DNA from 3 places in the Longispora fulva genome. Region 1 is predicted to be linked to each of the others. Evidence: riboswitches for the same ligand, from Rfam matches in the RefSeq annotation. Region 1 holds a riboswitch; each other region holds the start of a gene.
What was found. Region 1 has a riboswitch for ZMP and ZTP ahead of IW245_RS06635 (phosphoribosylaminoimidazolecarboxamide formyltransferase). Riboswitches for the same ligand answer to the same signal wherever they lie in the genome.
Positions count from the first base shown of each region.

Region 2: another riboswitch for ZMP and ZTP. It lies ahead of IW245_RS07975 (cyclodeaminase/cyclohydrolase family protein); the one in region 1 lies ahead of IW245_RS06635 (phosphoribosylaminoimidazolecarboxamide formyltransferase).
Region 3: another riboswitch for ZMP and ZTP. It lies ahead of glyA (serine hydroxymethyltransferase); the one in region 1 lies ahead of IW245_RS06635 (phosphoribosylaminoimidazolecarboxamide formyltransferase).

Region 1 covers NZ_JADOUF010000001.1:1,524,378-1,531,605, reverse strand. Annotated here, with positions in the region: gene IW245_RS06665 (alpha/beta hydrolase) at 1-2, shown strand, start outside; gene IW245_RS06660 (NADP-dependent oxidoreductase) at 67-1,008, opposite strand; partial or broken gene IW245_RS42090 (DUF3626 domain-containing protein) at 1,229-1,549, shown strand; gene IW245_RS40355 (DUF3626 domain-containing protein) at 1,507-2,025, shown strand; gene IW245_RS06650 (GlxA family transcriptional regulator) at 1,995-2,948, opposite strand; gene IW245_RS06645 (hypothetical protein) at 3,036-3,275, shown strand; gene IW245_RS06640 (GGDEF domain-containing protein) at 3,321-4,826, shown strand; ZMP/ZTP riboswitch at 4,879-4,964, shown strand; gene IW245_RS06635 (phosphoribosylaminoimidazolecarboxamide formyltransferase) at 4,990-6,117, shown strand; gene IW245_RS06630 (carcinine hydrolase/isopenicillin-N N-acyltransferase family protein) at 6,175-7,170, opposite strand.
Region 2 covers NZ_JADOUF010000001.1:1,815,472-1,822,699, reverse strand. Annotated here, with positions in the region: gene IW245_RS40410 (cupin domain-containing protein) at 2-373, opposite strand; gene IW245_RS07980 (MarR family winged helix-turn-helix transcriptional regulator) at 449-892, shown strand; ZMP/ZTP riboswitch at 986-1,071, shown strand; gene IW245_RS07975 (cyclodeaminase/cyclohydrolase family protein) at 1,090-1,665, shown strand; gene IW245_RS07970 (bifunctional 5,10-methylenetetrahydrofolate dehydrogenase/5,10-methenyltetrahydrofolate cyclohydrolase) at 1,662-2,549, shown strand; gene IW245_RS07965 (TetR/AcrR family transcriptional regulator) at 2,628-3,209, opposite strand; gene IW245_RS07960 (hypothetical protein) at 3,344-3,694, opposite strand; gene IW245_RS07955 (hypothetical protein) at 3,691-4,389, opposite strand; gene IW245_RS07950 (sensor histidine kinase) at 4,546-6,480, shown strand; gene IW245_RS07945 (response regulator transcription factor) at 6,480-7,124, shown strand.
Region 3 covers NZ_JADOUF010000001.1:5,329,241-5,336,468, reverse strand. Annotated here, with positions in the region: gene IW245_RS23955 (hypothetical protein) at 1-418, opposite strand, end outside; gene IW245_RS23950 (EAL domain-containing protein) at 494-1,351, shown strand; gene glyA (serine hydroxymethyltransferase) at 1,437-2,705, opposite strand; ZMP/ZTP riboswitch at 2,734-2,819, opposite strand; gene IW245_RS23940 (PaaI family thioesterase) at 2,878-3,285, shown strand; gene ilvD (dihydroxy-acid dehydratase) at 3,372-5,216, opposite strand; gene IW245_RS23930 (putative bifunctional diguanylate cyclase/phosphodiesterase) at 5,411-7,228, shown strand, end outside.

The sequences.
Region 1 (7,228 bases):
GACCCCGACAGCAGGGCGCGCCCGACCCACCCCCCGAGCCGGACGCCCCGGGGGTGCACCCGGCGCTCAGATCGTGATGACCGTCTTGCCGCGGGCCGAGCCGGCGCGACTGCGGGCCAGCGCCGCCGGGGCCTCCTCCAGGGGCACGACGCTCTCGATGGCGACCCGCAGCCGGCCCGCGGCCACCTCGTCGGCCACCTGGCCCAGGTCTGCGGCGGTGGGCCGGTTGTCCAGGTTGAAGCCCCGGATGCCGCGGGCGGCGAGGGCTTCGGGGTCCACGGCCCACGTGCTCGCCCCGACCACCCCGCCCCAGCGGACCGCCGGGGCCACCGCCACCAGGCCGGCATGGTCACTGGCGACGTCGATCAGAACATCGACACCATGCGGGTACCGGGCCAGCACCTGGGCCGCCACCGGCCCCGCCGAGTGGTCCACGGTCTCCGCCGCCCCGAGGGCCGTCACCGCGTCGGCGGCGTCCGGCCGGGCGGTGGCGATCACGTGCGCGCCGCGCGCGGCGGCCAACTGGACGACGAACGTGCCGACCCCGCCGGTCGCCCCGACGACCAGGACCGTCTGGCCCCGCGCGACCCCCGCCTCCGCGACCAGGTTGAGCGCGGTGGTCCCGGCCATCGGCAACGCCGCCGCGTCGGTGACCGCCACCCCGTCGGGAATCCGGGCGAGGCCCACGGCGTCGGCGACCGCGTACTCGCCGTACGAGCCGCCGCCGTCCCTCAGCCGCATGAACAGGCCGAACACCAGGTCGCCGACCGCGAATCCGGTGACGCCCCCGCCGAGCGCCGCCACCTCGCCCGCGCCGTCCCCGCCGAGCACCAGCGGGAACCGGTGCCGCACCTTGCCGCCCAGCACCCCGTCGGCGACCTTCCAGTCGAACGGGTTGAGCCCGGCGGCACGCATCCGGACCTGGACCTGGCCGGGGCCGGGCTCCGGGACGGGCAGCTCCATGATCTCGGGGGTCGCCCCGAACTCCGACACCGCGACAGCGCGCACGACGACCTCCTGTGGGTGGCTTCCCCCAGAAATCTAGCCGCCTCTCCCGACCGCCGACCCCGGAACCCGCCGTGGCACGCGGGCACCCAGCTCGGATCGTCGCGCGGTGCGGGCCCGCCCGTCGCGCCGCCTGGATCACCAGCGCCGATCCTGGCCGACGGGGTCGCCGGCGGGCGCAATTCGATTGCCGGTCCGCGCCGCCGCCCCGGATACTGCCCCGATGCAGCAGGCCGCCCGACTGACCGCCGCGCAGCGTGCGGCGCTGGACGACGTCCGATCCCTCGTCCGCCGCGACCGGGTGCTCCCGGATTCCGCCGCGTTGCTCGCCGCCGTCGCGGCCCACGGCCGGATCACGCTGAACTTCCACCCCGACCGGCTGCTCGCCGACGGGCGGACCGTGGCGGAGGGCCTGGCCGCCGACGGCCGGTACCGGAGCCAGTTCGAGACCGGTGTGTCCAACGGCGGGTTGACCGCGTACCCGGGTGGCGAGCGCGACGGGTGGGAGAAGCGCCTGTTCGGCGGCGCGTACCAGGCTCCGGGGGTTCTCGCGGCGGAGCGGCCCACCTACGGTGTCCTGGCGGCGGCGGCGAGCCCGGGCGGGCTCTCGACGACTACATCGAGGCCCAGGTACACGGCACGGTCGACCTCGCCACCGACGCGGAGGCCCTGGTCCTGGACCCCTCCTTCGACGGCACGGAATCCGGGAAGCGGCTGGTCGCGCTGGCCGACCGGTGCGGGATCGCTGTCGAGTGGCACGGCGGCTTCACGTTGACGGCTGACGCCGTACCCGTCGACTTCCGGGGTCCCGTGATGCGGCCCCTCGCGGCGCGGATCCTCCGCGACCACGCGCCGTCCGGCGTGCTGGACGCCGCCGTGCTCGGCGTCGCGGCCCGCTCGGTGGTGACCACCCCGGACCTGTGGACGGAGTGGGGGGACCAGGCGGAGACGCTGCAGTACGTCAAGCAGCTGTGGCACTGCCTCGTGCGCTACGGCACGCTGGCGAACGACCGGCGGTAGTCCTTCGGCGCCACCCCGACGATCCTGTTGAAGTGGTGCCGGAGCAGCGCGGCCGTGCCGAAGCCGCAGACGTGCGCGACCTCCTCCACCGACAACTGGGTCTCCTCGAGGAGCCGGCGGGCGTGCAGCACCCGCTGCAGCGCCATCCACCGGCCCGGGGTGGTGCCGGTCTCGGCGGCGAACCGGCGGGCGAATGTGCGCTCGGACAGCATGGCCCGGTGCGCGAGGTCGGCCACGGAGTGCTCTGTGTCGAGGTGCTCGAGCATCCAGGCGAGCAGCGGCTGGAGGCTGTCGCCGGTGCACTCGGGAATGGCCAGCTCCACGAACTGCCGCTGGCCGCCCTCGCGCTGCGGGGCGACCACCATCCGCCGGGCGATGGCGTTGGCCACCCCCGAGCCGAGCTCCCGGCGGACCACGTGCAGGCACGCGTCGATGCCCGAGGCGGTGCCGGCGCTGGTCACCATGGTGCCGTCGTCGACGAACAGGACGTCGGGGTCGACCCTGGCCTCGGGGAAACGCCGGGCGAGCTCCCCGGCGTGCCGCCAGTGGGTGGTGCACGCGCGGCCGTCGAGCAGGCCGGCGGCGCCGAGGACGAACACGCCGCTGCACACCGAGACCAGGGTGCCGCCCCGGTCGGCGGCGGCGCGCAGGGCGGCCAGGACGGCCGGCGGGTAGTCGTCGGCGATGGCGTGCGCCGGGACGGCGACGAGGTCGGCGTGGACGAGCGCGTCGAGGCCGTACTCCGGGGTGACGAGCATGCCGACGCCGGTGCGCAGCGGCTCGCCGGCCCGCTCGCCGCAGACCCGGAAGTCGAACGGCGGCACCCCGTCGTCGGTGCGGTCGATGCCGAAGACCTCGCACAGGAGGCCGAGCTCGAACGGCGCGACGCCGTCCATGATCACGACGGCGATGGTCCTCAACATGACCCCAACCCTACCTGGCAGGATTTTGATGCACAACGGCAATCCTGCCACTGTTGGCGGGAAATCGACGGGCGAATACTTAGAGCCATGACAGCCGTACTCGCCACCCTCGCCCTGCTGGCCCTCGTCACCTACGGGCTCCAGGTCCAGCACCACCGCACCCGCCCGCTCCCCGGCCCCACCGGCAGCGGCCCCGCCGTCGCCGACCGCGACACCGAACGGGTCGACGCCGACCTCGCCGCGCTCGACCCCACCTCCGACGGCGACGCCGGGGGCCGGGCCGCCGCGCGGGCCCGCGTCGGCCGGACGGCGCACCCCGTCCGATGAGGACACCGGGCCTCCCGCGCCCATCAGCTGTGGTATATGGATGCGGTGCACGAGGACGAATCCACCGAAGGACCGCATGATCACCATGCGGTCTACGGCCAGCTGCGGGCGCTGATGCAGCAGGGCCGGTCCGAGGCGGCCCTCGCCGAGGCCCGGCGGATCTCCGACCGCGCGACCGCCCCCGTCATCGTCGCCCAGGCGCTCGCCTTCGAACTCGGCGCGATGATCAACGTCGGCGACCTCTCCGGGTACACGCCCGTGCTGGACCGCGCGTTCGCCCTGCTCGCCGAAGTGGACGACGCCACGGTCGCCGGGGAACTGCACGCCATCGCCGGCTCCGTCGCCTGCCTGCACGGCGCCATGGAGCGGTGCGTCCGGCACTTCGAGTACAGCCGGCGCCACCTCGACTCCGCGCCGTCCTGGGTCGGCGCGGCCGACGCCTGGTACGACCTCGCCCTCGGCTGCTCGCAGGCCGGGCTGCACGCCCAGGCACTCGACGCCGTGGAGCGCGCCAACGCGCTGTACACGGAACTGGGCCTCAGCGACGAGGAGACCGGCGCGCAGATCAGGGTCCGCCACGCCGTCGCCGTCGACCACCGGGGCGACACGGCCACCGCCGTCCGGCTGCTCCGCAAGGTCGTCGACGACTTCGGGCGGGGCGTCGCGCCGGCGTGGTCGGTGGACCGCGCGCACATCGCGTACGCCGCCGCCCGGCTGTCCGCGCTCGGCGTCCCCAGCGTCCCCGACCTCAGCGGGCTGCTCGACGGCGTCGGACACGACGCGGACGAACGGACGATCCGGGCGCTGACCCCGGTGTGCGCCGAGCTGGCGGCCGGGGACGGCGACGCCGCGCTCGCCCTGCTGGAGGCCGGACCGGTGCACCCCGCCACGTTCGGGGTCGCCGAGGCCCACCGGCTGTCGGCCCTCGCGCACTCCCTCGCCGGCCGGCTGCCCCTGGCGATCGCCGCCGAACGCGCGGCCAGCAGGGCGGTGCACCTGGCGCTCGACCCGCTGTCGGCACTGTTCGTGGACGGGGTGGCCGCCCGGATCGACCACGAGAACCTGCGCCGGGTCGCCGACCGGTACGCCGACGCGGCCCTCACCGACCCGTTGACCGGGCTGCCCAACCGGCGGCGGCTGCACGAGTACGCCGCCGGACTGCTCGCCGCCGGCACCCCCGCCACGGTCGGGGTGGCCGACCTCAACGGCTTCAAGGCCGTCAACGACCGCTACGGCCACCTCGCCGGCGACCTCGTCCTGCAGCGCCTGGCCGGGGTGCTGACCCGCGCGGTCGGCCAGGGCTTCGCGGCCCGGTACGGCGGCGACGAGTTCGTCCTGGTCCTGCCGCACGTCGACCTGCCGGGCGCGCGGGCCACCGGCAGCCGGATCCACGAGGCCGTCGCCGCCGAGGACTGGAACTCTCTGGTCCCCGACAGCGCGCTGAACCTCGCGATCGGCTGGTCGCACCTCACCGACAGCGGGCTGACGTGCGCGATCGACCGGGCGGACCGGGCGATGTACCAGATGAAGGCGCGGGCCCGGCCCGCCTGAGCGCTTCCGCGCCGGTCAGGGCATTGCCACGCGGGCGGCGGGCGGTAGCATCGGCACTGGTCGCGACTGGCGAAGGTGGACCACCACCGGGGAGCGGCCAGCCTTCCCGCGTGAGCGTCGACCGCCTGGGCGCCTCCGTCAGTCCCGACTGAGGAGTCCCCACATGGACCTGCGCTACGGCACCAATCCGCACCAGGCCGCGACCGTCACCCCGGTGCAGCCCGGCCGGTGGCCGGTCCGGGTGCTCAACGGCACCCCGTCCGCCATCAACCTGCTCGACGCGCTCAACGGCTGGCAGCTGGTCAGCGAGGCGGCCCGGACCCTGGGCCGACCGGCCGCGGCGTCCTTCAAACACGTCTCACCCGCCGGCGCCGCCATGGCGGGCCCGGTCGACGAGGTCACGTCCGGGCTGTACGGCCTGGACCGGGTCGGCGCGGTCACCAGCGCGTACGTGCGGGCCCGCGACGCCGACCCGAAGTCCTCGTACGGCGACCTGGCCGCCGTCTCGCACCCGGTCGACACCGAACTCGCCGACCTGCTGTCCCGCGTCGTGTGTGACGGGGTGATCGCCCCGGGCTACGAGCCCGGCACCGTCGCGACCCTCGCCGGGAAGAAGAACGGCCGCTTCCTGGTCCTGCAGGCCGACCCGGCGTTCACGGCACCGGTGCTGGAGTCGCGGGAGGTGTTCGGCCTGCGGTTCACCGAGGAACGCGACAGCGTCCCCCTCACCACCGCGCTGGACCTCTCCTCCTCCGCCGCCGGGGACCTGCTGCTGGGCCTGATCGTCCTGCGGTACACCCAGTCCAACTCCGTGTGCTATCTGCGCGACGGGGCGACCCTCGGCATCGGGGCCGGGCAGCAGTCCCGGGTGGACTGCACCCGGCTGGCGGGCGCGAAGGCCGACACGTGGTGGCTGCGCCGCCATCCGGCGGTCCGGGGCCTGGACTTCCGGCCGGGCGTCCGCCGACAGGACAGGATCAACTGGCAGATCCGTTACCTGGAGGGCGGCCTGACCCCGGACGAGGACGCGCGACTGGCAGCGGCGCTGGCCACGCCGGCGCCGGAGTTCGCGGCCGGGGACCGCCGGGCGTGGCTGGCGGCGCGGCGCGGCGTCGCGTTCGTCTCCGACGGGGCGCTGCCGTTCCGGGACAACGTCGACCACGCCCACCGGCACGGCGTGGACCACATCGCCGAGCCGGGCGGGTCGGCCCGCTCGGCGGAGGTCGAGGACGCCTGCCGCGAACACGGCATCACGCTCACCCGCACCGGCATCCGCCTCTTCCACCACTAGATCCTCCCGGTACGGCGCCGGGCCCCGCCGGGTACCGGGCCCGCGGTCCGTGGCGGTTCACAGCCGGAAGGAGTGCACAGTCTCCCACCGCGCGGCGGTCGACACCCGCACGTCGTGGCTGTCGAGCTGGTAGGTCACCGACCACCGGGTGTGCGGCTGGGCGACGGACCGCAACAGTCCCATCGCGGCGTCGGGGGTCAGCACTCCCCCGGCCCGGTCGAGGCCGGCCCGCAGCGTCGCGTACCGCCGGTCGTTCTGGCGGGACGCGACGTCCGAGCCCGCCAGCCGGAAGTTCGTGAGCGCCTGCCACGGTGGACCGCCCCGCGACACCTCGGTGCGGCCGTCCACGAACTCCACCACCGCCGAGGCCCCCGTCGCGTCGGCGAACAGGTAGTGCAACGCCGGTCCGCCGGAGAAGTCGATGTCGTACCCGCCGAGCAGCTCCACAGCCTGCGCCACGGTCGCCGCGTGGTCCAGGATCAGCCGCAGGACCCGCACGCCCCCGACCGTGGGCCGGCCAGCCTCCCGTCCGGCGCGACCGGAGTCGTCGGCGGCCAGGCCGACCGCCAGGCCGCGCTCGTTCATGCCGTCGAACGGCAGCAGCGGGGCGTTGAGCAGCTCCCCATGGGTCTTCGGCGCCCGGACCAGGTCATCGCCGCGCCCCACCCCGAGGTAGGACAGGTCCACGATCGACACCGCGGCGTACCCGTCCGGCGGGGCGGTGTGCAGGACCATCGCCGCGTTCGGCTCCCAGTCGAAGTTGCGGCCGAACAACGGTGCCGCACCACCGGAGGCGACGAACAGGGAGCAGCCGAACGGGCTCGCCGCCGCGACCGTTGGGACGCCGGTGAGCGCGTCGTAGTCGCCGACGTAGGTCATCTCGTACAGCGGCAGGTCGTCGACCCGGCGCAGGCTGGCCAGCGTGGCGTCGACCTCCGACGGGGTCTGCCGGGACGCCGACGACGTGCTCCGCCCGGGCGCGGCGTGTTCCGCGGGTGCCGCCGCGCATCCGCCGAGGACCAGCACCAGGAGACCCGCCAGCACGATGCGCACGCCTTCGACGGTAACCCGGAAACGCGCGAACGGGTCCCTGGTGGCATGGAGGCCGGCC
Region 2 (7,228 bases), 290 kb from region 1:
GTCAGACCGTCCACGGCGGCGTGAGCCACGAACCGTCCGCCAGGGCGGCGCGCAGACCCACGCTGGTGTTCACCCACGCGGACAGCGCCTCGGCCCCGGTGTCGATCCCGAACAGGCTGCCGGCCGGCACGATGATCACGTCACCGACGGTCACGTCCTGCTTCTCGTCGTCGAGGGTGACGGTGGCCGATCCGGCCGTGATGTGCAGGATCTCCTCGCGGGTGACCCGGTGCGCGACGCCGGTCACGCCGGCCGGGACGTCGACCCGCCACGCGCACAGCTCGGCGCTGCCGCTGCGCGGGGCGGCGTAGGAGGTGAAGGTGCTGCCGTGGATCTCGTAGACGACGGCGTCGGAGGGGTGGATGACGGGCACGGTGACTCCTCGGAACTAGACAAGTGGCTTGACTAAAATGGTCAAGGATCTTGTCCGGGATGTCAAACTGCTTTCATGAGTACCGACCACCGGGCGCTGGCCTACCTCGTGCTCGCCGCCGCGAACACCCTCAGCGAGGCCATCCACTCGGGCGTGGTCGCCCGCGGCTTCGACGACGTGCGCCCCGCGCACGGCTTCGCGTTCGTCCGGCTCGCCCCGGCCGGAGCCACCGTCGGGCAGGTCGCCGAACACCTGGGCGTGACGAAACAGGCCGCCAGCCAGCTCGTGGAGGAACTCACCCGCAAGGGGTACGTCACCAGCCAGCCCCACCCGCGCGACGCCCGCGCCCGCCTGGTCACCCTCACCGAACGCGGCTGGGCCTGCACCCGGGCCGCCGACGCCGCCGCCGAGGAGGCCGCGGCCCGGTGGGCCGCGGTGATCGGCGAGCACCGGGTCGCGGCCATGGTCGCCGACCTGGCCCGGGTCGCCGCCCCCGGCCGGCTGCGCCCCACCTGGTAGCCGCCGCGCGCCGCGGCGCTCCGACGCCGTCCACGGCCGCGCTCGCCGGCTCGCCCGCGCGATCCGGGCCGATTCCGCGCGCCTGGTAGATTCGGAGGCAGTCGCGACTGGCGAGGGTGGATCACCACCGGGGAGCGGCAGCCACACAACGCACGGTGTCGACCGCCTGGGCACCTTCGTCGACGACGGAGGTTCGTGTGCAGACATTTCTCGACCAACTGGCCAGCCGCAGTCCGGCACCCGGCGGCGGCGCGTCCGCGGCGCTGCACGCCGCCCAGGGCGCGGCCCTGCTCGCGATGGTCGCCCGCTACAGCGACGGCCCGAAGTACACCGAACACGCCCCGCTGATCGGGGCCGTGCTCGCCGAGGCCGAAGGGCTGCGCGCCCGCGCCGTGGCCCTCGTCGCCGAGGACGCCGAGGCGTTCGCCGCCGTGGCCGCCGCGTACCGGGGACCCCGCGAGGTCCTCGCCGCGGCCCTGGTCGCTGCGGCCCGGCCGCCGGCCGCCGTACTGGGTGTCGCCGCCCGGCTCGTGGCCCTCGCCGAGGACCTGCTCCCGGTCGGCAACCGCAACGTCGTCACCGACATCGCCGCAGCCGCCGAGGCCGCCCGCGCCGCCGCGACCACCTCTCGGGTCAACGTGGAGGTCAACCTCGCCGGCGTCGTCGACCCCGACGCGCGCCGGGAACTTCTGGCCGCCCTCGACGGGGTCGACGACCTGATCGCCCGCGCCGAGGCCGTCACGACCGCCGTCCGCGCACGGATCGCGGCATGACCGGGCACGCGGCAGCGGACCTCACCTCCGGTGGCGCACGCCTGCCCGGTGACGGCGTCGCGTCGCCCCTGTCGGGCAAGGATCTCGCCGCGTCGATCCGGGCCGAGGTCGCGGCCATGGTCGCCCAGGGGCCGGCCCCGAAGCTCGCGATCGTCACCGCCACCGCCGACGAGGCCAGCGCCTGGTACGTGCGCTCCCTGGCCCGCGCCGCCGGCAAGGTCGGCATCACCTGCGAGGTCGTCGACCTGGGCCCGCACGCCGACGCCGCGACCATCACGGCGACCCTGGTGGCGCTGGGCACCGACCCCGGCACCCACGGGGTGATCCTGCAGACGCCGCTGCCGGCCGGGGTGTCCGCCCGCGAGGTGGCCCTGGCCATCGAACCGGCCCGCGACGTCGACGGCGCGAACCCGGTCAGCCTCGGTCGGCTGGCCACCGGCCTGCCGGCGTACGCACCGGCGACCGCAGAGGCCGTCGTCGCGCTTCTCGACCACCACGGGATCGCCCTCGCGGGGAAGGAGGTCGTGGTCGTCGGCCGGTCCACGGTGGTCGGCAAACCCCTCGCGCACCTGCTGCTGGACCGCGACGCCACGGTCACCGTCTGCCATTCGCGGACCGTGAACCTGCCGGCCGTCACCCGGCGCGCCGACATCCTGGTCGTCGCGGTCGGCCGGGCCGGCCTCGTCACCGCCGACCACGTCGCCCCGGGCGCGGTGGTCATCGACGTGGGCACCCATCCGACGGCCGACGGGGGACTGGTCGGGGACGTCGACGCCGGGTCGGTGGCCGCGGTGGCGGGGGCGCTGAGTCCGGTACCCGGCGGGGTGGGTCCCGTGACCACCGCCCTGCTGCTGCGGCACACCCTGGACGCGGCCCGGGCGTGACGTCGCCGGGTCCCGCGAGGTGTCGGGCCGCTGGAAACCGGATCAGGTGTCGCCGTAACCGGAGAATATTCCTGGTTTTCAGGGTCGTGAGAGCTGGTCCACCAGGATCGTGAGGCGGCGCTCGGCCAGGTCCGGGCGGAGCCTGCCGCCCCGGGTCAGCGTCACCAGGCCGTGCAGCGCGCTCCAGCCCACCTCGGTGAACGTCTCGGCGTCGCGATCCCCGGCGAGCGGGACGAACACGCCCAGCAGCTGGCCGAACGCCTCCCGCAGCGCCTCGGGCGCGTCGGGCCCGCCGAACGGCAGGTCCGTGGCCAGGCTGAACATCGCGTCGTAGAGCGCCGGATTGGCGTGCGCGAAGTCGACGTAGGCCCGGGCGACGGCGGCCAGCGCCGCCCCGGGCTCCCCGGCTTCCCCCGCACCGCGCGCGGCGGCCAGTGCCCCGGCCAGCTCGGCGAAGCCGCGCACCGCGACCGCGGCGACGATCGCGTCCTTGCCGGAGAAGTGGCTGTAGAGCACCGGCTGGCTGTACTCGATCCGGTCGGCGAGCCTGCGGGTCGTCACCGCCTCCCAGCCCTCGGCCTCGGCCAGTTCCCGGGCGGCGGTGACGATCAGCTCGTGGCGCTGGGTGCGTTCGCGCTCACGGCGCGCGTGGATGGACACACCTCACCCTAGCATTGCTAGCCATCCGAGCGCAGATTGTCCGAAGGGGCGCGGACCATGTGGTCCGCGCCCCGCTCAGAACTCACCCGATGCCGACTCCGCCCCCTCAGGCGCGGCGGGCCGACCGGCCCCGTCTACCGGCGCTCCCCGGCGACGCGGGGCGCTGCGAGCAGCAGTCCCACCGCCGCGACAGTCAACGCGAGGATCACGGCGACGACGACCCTGAGCTCCGTGGGCACGTCGGCCACGAAGAACGCCGGCACCGCGCTCAGCGCCGACAGCACCCGCGCGCCGACGACCGTGCCGACGGCGACCCGGCGGCCCCGCCACCCGAGGCCGACGGCCACGACGGTGACAAGGCCCAGGATCACGTCGGCGACGACGACCGCGGTGGGCGGGCCCTGCTCCCCGCCGGCGAAGGCCGAGCCGATGTCGGCCAAACCCAGCAGAGCGGCGATGACCAGACCAGTACGCAACATTCTCATGACGTCCTCCTGACGGGTACGGCAACGGTGGGACCCAGGTCCCAGGCGTCATCCGGGGTGCGCAGCACGCGCCAGGCCGCCACGGCGAACCCGAGCGCCGTCAGCCCCCACGCGCAGGCGTCGAGCAGCTGGAACCCGGCGGCGGTGCACACGGCGTGCAGTGGTTGGGACACGAGGACGGCGACGGCCGCCCAGGCCGGTACCGCGCCGGACCGCCACAGGGCCGCACCGAGCAGCACCATGCCGACCACGTGACCGGCCACGAAGATCACCCCGGCGACGGCCACCGGCGCCAGTCCACTGAGTTCGGTCAGCAGGGTCGCGGCGGTGCGCGGATCGACGGTGCCGCTGGCCAGTACCCGCACGGTCGGGTCGACGGCGAAGAACGGCAGCGCCGCGAAAGCCGGCACCAGCAGTACCAGGCCGGCGAGGGTGAGCGCCGGGGCGCGCCGCTGGGCGAGCCGTCCGGCGGCCAGCACGGACGGGATGAGCGTGACCAGGGCGAGCACGCTGAGCCACAGCACGGCGTCCTGCCGGCCCAGGTGCGCCGCCGTGGCGGTGATGGTCTCCTGGTCGTCGCCGGTGCCGAAGTACGGCAGGACGCCGCGCAGCACGGCGATCGACAGCGGTCCGAGCGGCAGGAGCACAGCGGCACCGACCCGTCGGACGGTGCGGGTGTCGCGTGGGGTGGTCATCGGACACTCCTTTCGGGAACGGGAACACCGTCCACGTTCCAGCCCACCCGCCCCCGACCGGTTGAGGCCGGCGTCCCGCCGCGGTCGGGAAGATGCCCGGCACGATTAGGGGCCAGCCCCCCTCCGCATCCGGGATCCATGGCCCAGGATGGGGTGGTGAGCGCACCGAGATGGCAACGGACCCTGGCGTGGGCGCTGTGCGCGGTCGCGGCCGTCGAGGTGCTCACCGTGTCCGTCGTGGCCCTCGGTCAGCGGGTGGCGGCCGGTGACCTGATCGACTCGTACGTGGTCACCAACACCGCGATCGGCGTCGGCTTCGCGGTGTGCGGCGGCATCCTCGCCACCCAGCGGCCCCGCAACCCGGTCGGCTGGCTCCTGCTCGCCACCGGCCTGGCCCCGCTGACCACCGCGGCAGCCGGCCAGGTCGGGCTGTACGGCGCCACCCACCACTGGCCCGATCCGGTACTGCGCACCCTGCTGAGCGTCTTCTACCTCGCCTGGCCCTGGGGCATCTGCATGTTCTGGCCCCTGGCGCTGCACCTGTTCCCGACCGGCCGGCCGGTGTCGCCACGCTGGCGGTGGACGCTGGGGCTGACCGTGCTCTTCGGAGCCCTGTTCGCGCTGGCCATGTCCACGGAGTCCGAGCCGGTGCGGGGGATCCACTCGTACCTGGCGCTGGCCCTCCCCGGCCCGCTGGCGTTCGTGGGCAACCTGGCCCCGCTGTTCTCCCTGCTCGCCGCGCTCGCCGGCCTCGTCGTCCGCTACCGGCGCGGCGACGAACAGCTGCGCCGCCAACTGCTGTGGCTGGTCCTCGCCGTCACCGTCGCCGTCGGGCTGAACCTGCCGCGCTGGCTCGTGGGCGGCGGCCCGATCCTGCTGCTGTTGGCCGTCCCGCTCGTCCCGGTGGCGATCACCATCGCGATCCTGCGCCACCAGCTGCTCGACATCCGCCTCGTCCTGTCCCGCACCGTCGGCTACCTGCTGCTCACCGCCTCCGTGATCGCCGCCTACACCGGACTGTTGGCGGCCTTCGACGCGCTGCTGCGCGGCAGCGGGGCGCCGGTCGTGGCCACCCTCGTCATCGCGCTCGCGTTCAACCCGGCCCGGGTCCGGCTGCAACGCGGCGTGGACCGGCTGCTGTACGGCTCACGGTCCGACCCGGTCCGGGCCGTGTCACGGGTCGGCGCGCGGCTCGCGGCCGACGACCTCACCGGGGTGCTCGAAGGCACCCGCGACGCGCTACGGCTACCGTTCGCCGCACTGCGCCGTGACGGGCACGAACTCGCCGCGTCCGGCCAGCCACCGACCACCCTGCACACCGTGCCGCTGGTGTTCCGGGGCACCCGCGCGGGCGAACTGCTCGTCGGCGTGCGCCCCGGCGACCGGCGGCTGGCCCCGGCGGACCTGGCCGTTCTCGACCTGCTCGCCGCCCCGCTGGCCGCGGCCCTGCACGCCTCCACCCTCGCCGAGGAGGTCCAGGCGTCCCGCGAACGGATCGTCGCCGCCCGGGAGGAGGAACGCCGCCGGCTGCACCGCGAGGTGCACGACGGACTCGGCCCGGCGCTGACCGGGGCCGGGTTCAAGGCCGACGCCGCGCACAACCTCGTGGCCGGCGCACCGGAGCGGGCCGCGGCCCTGCTGACCGAGCTGCGCCGCGACATCCGCGACGCGATCGACGACCTGCGCCGCCTCGTCTACGGCCTGCGACCACCGGCCCTCGACGAGCTCGGCCTGGCCGGGGCGCTCCGCCGGCACGGCCAGGCCCTGCCGCTGACGGTGACCGTCGAGGCCCCGGCCGTCCTTCCGGTACTGCCGGCGGCGGTGGAGGTGGCCGCGTACCGGATCGGCACCGAGGCGCTGACCAATGTGGCCCGGCACGCCCGCGCCGGCACCGCGCGGGTCGAACTGGTCGTCGACTCGGCGGTGCGGATGACCATCGTCGACGACGGGCCGGCCGACGGCGCCTGGACCCCGGGCGTCGGGCTGACCTCGATCCGCGAACGCGCCGCCGAACTCGGCGGCACCTGCACGGCCGGCCCGACGCCCACCGGCGGCCGGGTGACGGCCGTCCTGCCCCTGGCGGTGCCCTGATGATCCGAGTCGTGATCGCCGACGACCATCCCGTGGTCCGCGACGGCCTGCGGGTGCTGTTCTCCTCCCTGCCCGACATCGAACTCCTCGCCGAGGCCGCGACCGGTCGCGAGGCCGTCCGCGCCGCCGTCACCCACCAGCCGCACGTCCTCGTGATGGACCTGCGCATGCCCGACCTCGACGGCGTCGCGGCCACCGCGGAGATCAGCCGGCTCGCACCCGACGTCGCGGTCCTGGTGCTGACGATGTTCGACGACGACGAGACCGTGTTCGCCGCGATGCGGGCCGGGGCGCGCGGGTACCTCGTCAAGGGCGCGTCGCAGGAGGACATCTCCCGGGCCATCACCACGGTCGCCGGGGGCGGGGCGGTGTTCGGCCCGGGCGTGGCCCGCCGGGTGCTGAACTTCTTCGGCAACCCGTCGCCGACGGCGCAGCCGCCGTTCCCGGAACTCACGCCCCGGGAACGCGAGGTCCTCGACCTGATCGCCGCCGGGCTGCCCAACGCGACGATCGCGCGCCGGCTGGGTCTGGCGGGCAAGACCGTCGGGAACCACATCTCGACGATCTTCGCCAAGTTGCAGGTCGCCACCCGGGCGGAGGCGATCGTGCGGGCCCGCGACGGGGGACTCGGCCGCCAGCACTGACGTACCGTGACGAAACCCGGGGGTACTCGAGTGTGGACCACTCCCGGGTCATTATCGGATTATCGTTACCGCTAATCCGATAATGAGGGCAGGAAACCCCCTTC
Region 3 (7,228 bases), 3.8 Mb from region 1:
TCGCCACCGCACCTCCGGGAAAGGCGGTCGCTGTACCTTGCCCGTGGTCGGTGGCCTCCGGCAGCGGAGGCAGCCGGGCGATGTCCAGCGGGCTGGAGTCGGCAGTGAGCCGGTTCCACGCCCACTGGATGCCTCCGGTCGTCAGGCCGGTGACCGTGGTGAGCACCCCGGCGAGCACCGCGCCCAGCAGCACCTTCCGGGCGGTCAGTAACCGCGCCTTGATGGGTGGTCTGGGTGTCGGGGAAGAGGGACGAAACGGTCCGCCGCTGTTGTTTCCCATGCGGGCAGCATATCGATGTGCGGCACTATCCACGGGGCGGCCGGACTCGATCAGGGCACTACCGCAGGGGTGAATGGAGCGTTGGCGCGCGTATTCGACGGGCGACATGAAGACGTCGTCCGTCAGGATGGCGGTCAACCGCGCCTGGTCGGTGGCCCACGGGTAACTGGGCACCTCTCTCCTCGTTAGACAGGGGGCGAGGGAGGTGGGCGGATGACGATTCTGATCACTTTCGCGCTCGCCGTGGCCGTCGTCGCCGACGCGCTCTGGCTGCGCCTGCTCGCAGCCCTGGTCGCGGGCGGCGCGTGGCTGTACAAACGCCGGCCCCGTCGGCTGCCGGCCAGGCGCCGCCCCGATCTGCGGGCGGCGTTGGAGAAGGGCGCGCTGGACCTGAGGTACCAGCCGATCGTCGACCTCACCGATGGCCGGACCGCCGGGGTGGAGGTGTTGCCCCGCTGGCACCATCCGGGGCTCGGCTGGGTCGGTCCCGCCGAGCTGCTCCGGATGGCCGCAGAAGCCGGTCTCACCCCACTGCTCGGTGCGTGGGTGCTCGACCGGTCGTGCCGCCAGCTCGCCAGCTGGCTCGCCGACGGCCGCGACCTGTGGATCTCGGTCCATGCCGAGCCCGCCGAGCTGGAATCCGTCCTGTACGTCGCCGGCGTCGCCGCGGCCCTGACCACCCACCGGGTGCCGGCGGCCCGCCTGGTCGTTGAGGTCACGGGGCCGGGCGACTCGCGCCGGGTGACCAGCCAGCTGGCCGGGCTGCGCGCGCTGGGCGTGCGGGTGGCGCTCGGTGGCACCGACCTCGGGCCGTCGACGATGCGCCAGTTGCGCCGGCTGTCGGTGGACCTGGTGAAGGGCTCGGGGGCGGCGACGGCCGTGGTGGTGACCCTGGGCCGCCGACTCGGCTACGAGGTGGTGGCGGAGGGGATCGGCACGGCGGAGGCGTTGACGGCGGCGAAGGCGGCGGGCTGCCGGTACGGGCAGGGGGAGGCGCTGGGGCGCGCCGCCCCGGCGGAGCACGTCGAACCGCTGCTCAGCTACGCGCCGCCCAGCCGACGGGCGGGGTGAACCGGCGGGCGGGGGACTTCCCGCCGTAACCGGAAAAAGAAACGATGCCCCGGCACAGAGCCGGGGCATCGTCGTGGATCAGGGACTACTCCGAGGCGTAGCCCGGCATCGGGTAGGCCTTCAGCAGGTCGGACACCTCGCCGGCGATCCGGTCGAGCTCCGCGGTGTCCTCCTTGAGGGCCGCGCCGATCGCCTCGTCCATCCACGCCGCGACCTGCGGCATCTGCTCCGGGGTGAGGCCCCGGGTGGTCAGGCCGGCGGTGCCGAGCCGGATGCCGGACGGGTCGAACGGCTTGCGCGGGTCGAACGGCACCGTGTTGTAGTTCAGCTCGATGCCGGCGGCGTCGAGGGCCTGCGCGGCGGGCTTGCCGGCGATGCCCTTCGGGGTGAGGTCCGCGAGGATCAGGTGGTTGTCGGTGCCGCCGGAGACCAGGTCGAAGCCGCGCTCCACGAGGGCGGCGGCCAGGGCCTGGGCGTTGGCGACGACCTGGTGGGCGTAGACCTTGAATTCCGGGGTGGCCGCCTCGCGAAGGGCGACAGCGATGCCCGCCGTCGTGTGGTTGTGCGGGCCGCCCTGCAGGCCGGGGAACACGGCCTTGTCGATGGCCTTGGCGTGCTCGGCGTTGCACATCAGCATCGCGCCGCGCGGGCCGCGCAGGGTCTTGTGCGTCGTGGTGGAGATCACGTCGGCGTACCCGACCGGGGACGGGTGCGCGCCACCCGCGATCAGGCCGGCGATGTGCGCGATGTCGGCCAGCAGGACGGCGCCGACCTCCTTCGCGATCGCCGCGTACGCCGGGAAGTCGATGGTGCGCGGGATCGCCGTGCCGCCGCAGATGATCAGCTTCGGCCGGTGCTCCAGGGCCAGCTCGCGGACCTTGTTCAGGTCGACGAGGCCGGTCTCCTTCTCGACGCCGTAGTGCACGGCGTTGAACCACTTGCCGGTGGCCGACACCGGCCAGCCGTGGGTCAGGTGCCCGCCGGCCGGCAGGCCCATGCCGAGGACGGTGTCGCCCGGGTTCAGGAACGCCAGGTAGACGGCCAGGTTGGCCGGGGAGCCGGAGTAGGTCTGCACGTTGGCGTGGTCGACACCGAACAGCGACTTGGCCCGCTCGATCGCGATCGTCTCGATCTGGTCGATGAACTGCTGGCCCTCGTAGTACCGCTTGCCGGCGTAGCCCTCGGAGTACTTGTTCGTCAGCACCGTCCCGGTCGCCTCGAGCACGGCGGTCGACACGTAGTTCTCCGAGGCGATCATGCGGATCTTCTCGAACTGGCGCTTCGCCTCGGCCTCGATCAGACCCGCGATCTGCGGATCCTCGGTGGCCAGGTGCGAGATCGATGGCTCGTGCACTGCTCGTCTCCAGACATGTTTTCGCTTGTCCCGGCACCCAGGCGCACGGTGCTCGGCGAGTGTCGCTTCCCGGTGGTTATGTCCACCCAACCCGCGCCAGTCGCGTACCTGACATGTTAGTCGACCTGCGACGGCCACCGATCACGAGATCAAGCCGTTATGCTCGGCCGCCATGGGACTCACGCCCGCGGAGGGCAACGCGATTCTGGCCGCCCACTTCGCCCCCTGGGTGCTCGCGCTCGGGCTCGTCGTCGAGGAGGTCGGCGAGGGCTCGGCGACCCTGCGGCTGCCGTGGTCGACCGATCTGGCCCGGGAGGGCGGGGCGCTGTCCGGGCAGGCGATGATGGCCGCCGCCGACACCGCGTCGGTGATCGCCCTGTCGGCGACCAGGGGCGGCTTCTTCCCGATGACGACGGTGCAGCTGTCCTCGACCTTCCAGCGCCCGGTGCTCGGCGAGGACACCCTGGTCCGCGCGGAGGTCACGAAGGCCGGCCGCAGCCTGGCCTTCGTGAACATCACGCTGTCGGCGTCGAAGGGCGTGGCCGCGGAGGTCTCCACGGTCTACGCCCTCCTTGCCTGAAAAACCTTCAGAAGGTTACGGCGACACCCGACCCGGCGCGCATCGGTCCGAGGGGCACTCGAATCCGGCGTCAGCCACGAGTCGCCCTACGGCACCAGCCGGTACGCTCCGTCGGACGCGGACGTCGCCATCGACGCGTACGCCCGCAGCGCCGCCGACACCGGCCGCTCCCGGTCCACCGGCGTGTACGGCTTGTCCCGCTTCTCCTCGGCCACCCGCCGCGCCTCCAACTCCTCGTCGGAGACGTCCAACCGGATCGACCGGTTCGGGATGTCGATCACGATGGTGTCCCCCTCGCGCACGAGGCTGATCAGCCCGCCAGCCGCCGCCTCGGGGGAGGCGTGCCCGATCGACAGCCCGGACGTGCCGCCGGAGAACCGGCCGTCCGTGATCAGCGCGCAGGCCCGCCCGAGCCCCCGCCCCTTCAGGAACGACGTCGGGTACAGCATCTCCTGCATACCCGGCCCGCCCTTGGGCCCCTCGTACCGGATGACCACCACGTCCCCGGCCACCACCTGGTTGCCGAGGATCGCGGTGACGGCGTCGTCCTGGGACTCGTACACCTTGGCGGGTCCGGTGAAGGTCAGGCAGTCGTCGGGGACGCCGGCAGTCTTGACCACGCACCCGTCCGGGGCGAGGTTGCCGAACAGGATGGCCAGCCCGCCGTCGGCGGAGTACGCGTGCTCCACGGACCGGATGCAGCCGTTCTCCGCGTCGGTGTCCAGGGTGGACCACCGGTTGTCGGTGGAGAACGGCTCGACGGTGCGCACCCCGCCGGGCGCGGCGTGGAACAGCTCCAGTGCCGCTGCCGACGCGGATCCGCTGCGGATGTCCCACTCCGCCAGCCAGGTGTCGAGCGAGGGGGAGTGCACCGACCACACGTCGGTCCGCAGCGCCCCGCCCCGGTGCAGCTCGCCGAGCAGCGCGGGGATGCCGCCGGCCCGGTGCACGTCCTCCATGTGGTACTTCGGTGAGTTCGGCGCGACCTTCGCCAGGCACGGCACCCGCCGGGAGATCTCGTCGACGTCGGCGACGTTGAAGTCGACCTCGGCCTCGCGGGCGGCGGCCAACAGGTGCAGCACGGTGTTCGTGGAGCCGCCCATCGCCACGTCGAGCGCGACGGCGTTCTCGAACGCGGCCCGGGACGCGATGGCCCGGGGCAGCACGGACATGTCGTCGTTGGCGTAGTACGCGTCGGCGATCCGGACCACCGTCCGGCCGGCCTCCTCGAACAGCCCCCGGCGCAGCGCGTGCGTGGCCAACACCGAGCCGTTGCCGGGCAGGGCCAGGCCGATGGCCTCGGTGAGGCAGTTCATCGAGTTGGCGGTGAACATGCCGGAACAGGATCCGCAGGTCGGGCACGCCGAGCGTTCGATCTTGTCCAGGTCGCTGTCGGACACGGCCTGGTCGGCGGCGGCGACCATCGCGTCGATCAGGTCGAGCTTGTGGGTGACGACGCCGTTCATCGCGACCGTCTTACCGGCCTCCATCGGCCCGCCGGAGACGAACACGGTGGGGATGTTCAGCCGGAGCGCGGCCAGCAGCATGCCGGGCGTGATCTTGTCGCAGTTGGAGATGCAGACCAGGGCGTCGGCGCAGTGCGCGTTCACCATGTACTCCACCGCGTCGGCGATCAGCTCCCGCGACGGCAGCGAGTAGAGCATCCCGCCGTGGCCCATCGCGATCCCGTCGTCCACGGCGATCGTGTTGAACTCCTTGGACACCCCGCCGGACGCCTCGATCGAACCGGCGACGATCTTCCCGACATCCCGCAGATGCACATGCCCCGGTACGAACTGCGTGAAGCTGTTGGCGATAGCGACAATGGGCTTTCCGAAATCGCCGTCCGTCATTCCGGTCGCACGCCACAGGGCACGCGCGCCGGCCATGTTCCGGCCATGGGTGGAGGTCTTCGACCGCAGCTCAGGCATAGCACGAGTCTCCCACCGCCGGTCGGCGGCCGCCATTGACCCGTCCGCCGGCCCACTGTGCGGGACAGCGCCGTGACAGATAGCGGACACGCTGTGTGTCCCGAATCGGGGAAAAGTTCGGCACAGTAGTTATCGTGCCCCCTCGCACGCTTGTTCCGTTTGGCAGGGCCCCGTGGCTGGTCGCCGGTCTTGGGGTGTCTGTCCTTGCCCACGGGCTGGCGTTGTCCGCCGACGCGCGGATCGGGGTGCGGCTGACCACCCTCGCCGGCGTGCTGTGCGCGGGGTCCCTGCTCGCGGGCCTGCTGACCATGCGGGGCGGCCCGCGCGGCTGGGGCGCCCGGGTCCGGGCGGTGCTCGATGGGCTGCTCGTCGCCGGCAGCGGGGCCTATGTCGTGTGTCTGCTGGTGCTGGGGCCCCGGATCGCCATGCCGCCGGTCATCGTGGGCGCGGCCGGCGCGACGGTCGCCGTGGTGTGCGGGGTGGGGATGGCGGTGTGCCTGCGGGCCAGCCAGCCCAAGGGTCCGGTGTTCGCGGTCGCCGCCGGGGCCGGGCTGCTGTCGGCTGGGACGTTCGCGCAGGTCCTGTGGCGGTGGGCGGCGCTGCCGGGGAGCCGGCCGGCCGGGCTCGTGTTGTGGCTCGCGGGGGTCGGCGTGCTGGTGGCGGCCGTGGTCCGGGCGACCAGGGGCGAGCCGGGGCCGGGCCCCGCCGGGCACGCGCCGCTGCCGCGCCTGGGGACGGGGCTGTCGATGCTTCCGGTGGCCGCGGCCCTGGGCGCGACGCTCTACCACCTGGTGACGGTGGGCCCGCTGACCGTCCGGGCGACGTACGCGGCCACGGCCGTCGCCTTCGCGCTCGTCGGCCGGCAGGCGCTGACGATGCGCGACGCCCGCAGGTACGCCGACGAGCTCGCCCACCGCGAGGCGCACTTCCGCTCGATCGTCGCCGGCGCCTCGGACGTGACGATGCTGCTCGACAGCCGGCTCGACGTGCGCTGGCTGTCCCCGTCGGCGGCGTGGCGGCTGGGCCTGATCGAGCGCGACATCGTGGCCCGGTCGTTCCTGGAGCTGCCGCACCCCGAGGACGTGGCCGCGGCCGAGGACGTGCTCCGCGACATCCTGGCCGGCCCGGGCGGCTCGCAGACCCGGATGTACGCGCGGATCCTCGACGCCGCCGGCGAGTGGCGCGACCTGGAGTCGATGATCAGCGACCAGCGGCACGTGCCCCAGGTCGCCGGCCTCGTCATGCACTGCCGCGACGTCACGGACCGCAAGCACCTGGAGCGCGAGCTGGCGAAGATGGCGTACGCGGACCCGCTCACCGGTCTCGGCAACCGCCGCGCCCTGCTGCGCACGCTGCACGACGAGGCCGGGGGCCGGGTGTGCACGCTGCTCACCCTGGACCTGGACGGCTTCAAGAACGTCAACGACGTCCGGGGCCACGACGTCGGCGACGCGGTGCTGGTGGAGGTGGCCCACCGGCTGCGGGCGAACCTGCGGCCGGGCGACGTGCCGACCCGGCTCGGGGGCGACGAGTTCGCGGTGCTGATGTGGTCGGGTCCGCAGACAGCCGCAGTGGTGGCCGGGCGGCTGTTGAAGGTGCTCAACGCGCCGTACCGGATCGAGGATCTGACGGTCTTCCTCTCCGCCAGCATCGGGCTGGCCGGCTGCCGGACGGCCAACGACGTGCCCCAGCTCCTCCGCAACGCCGACATGGCCCTGCGGGCGGCGAAGCGGCGCGGCAAGAACCGGGTGGAGGAGTACGACGCGGAGTACGCGCGGTCGATGGCCGCGCGCGCCGACATGGCCGCGGAGTTGCGCGGTGCGGGGGAGCGCGGCGAGCTGTCGCTGGTCTACCAGCCGGTGCTGCATCTCCCCGACAACCGGCTCGTCGGGGTGGAGGCGCTGCTGCGCTGGCGGCACCCCCGGCTGGGCGTGGTGCGGCCGGCGCAGTTCATCCCGGTGGCGGAGGAGTCCGACCTGGTCGAGGAGCTGGGCACGTGGACGCTGCACCAG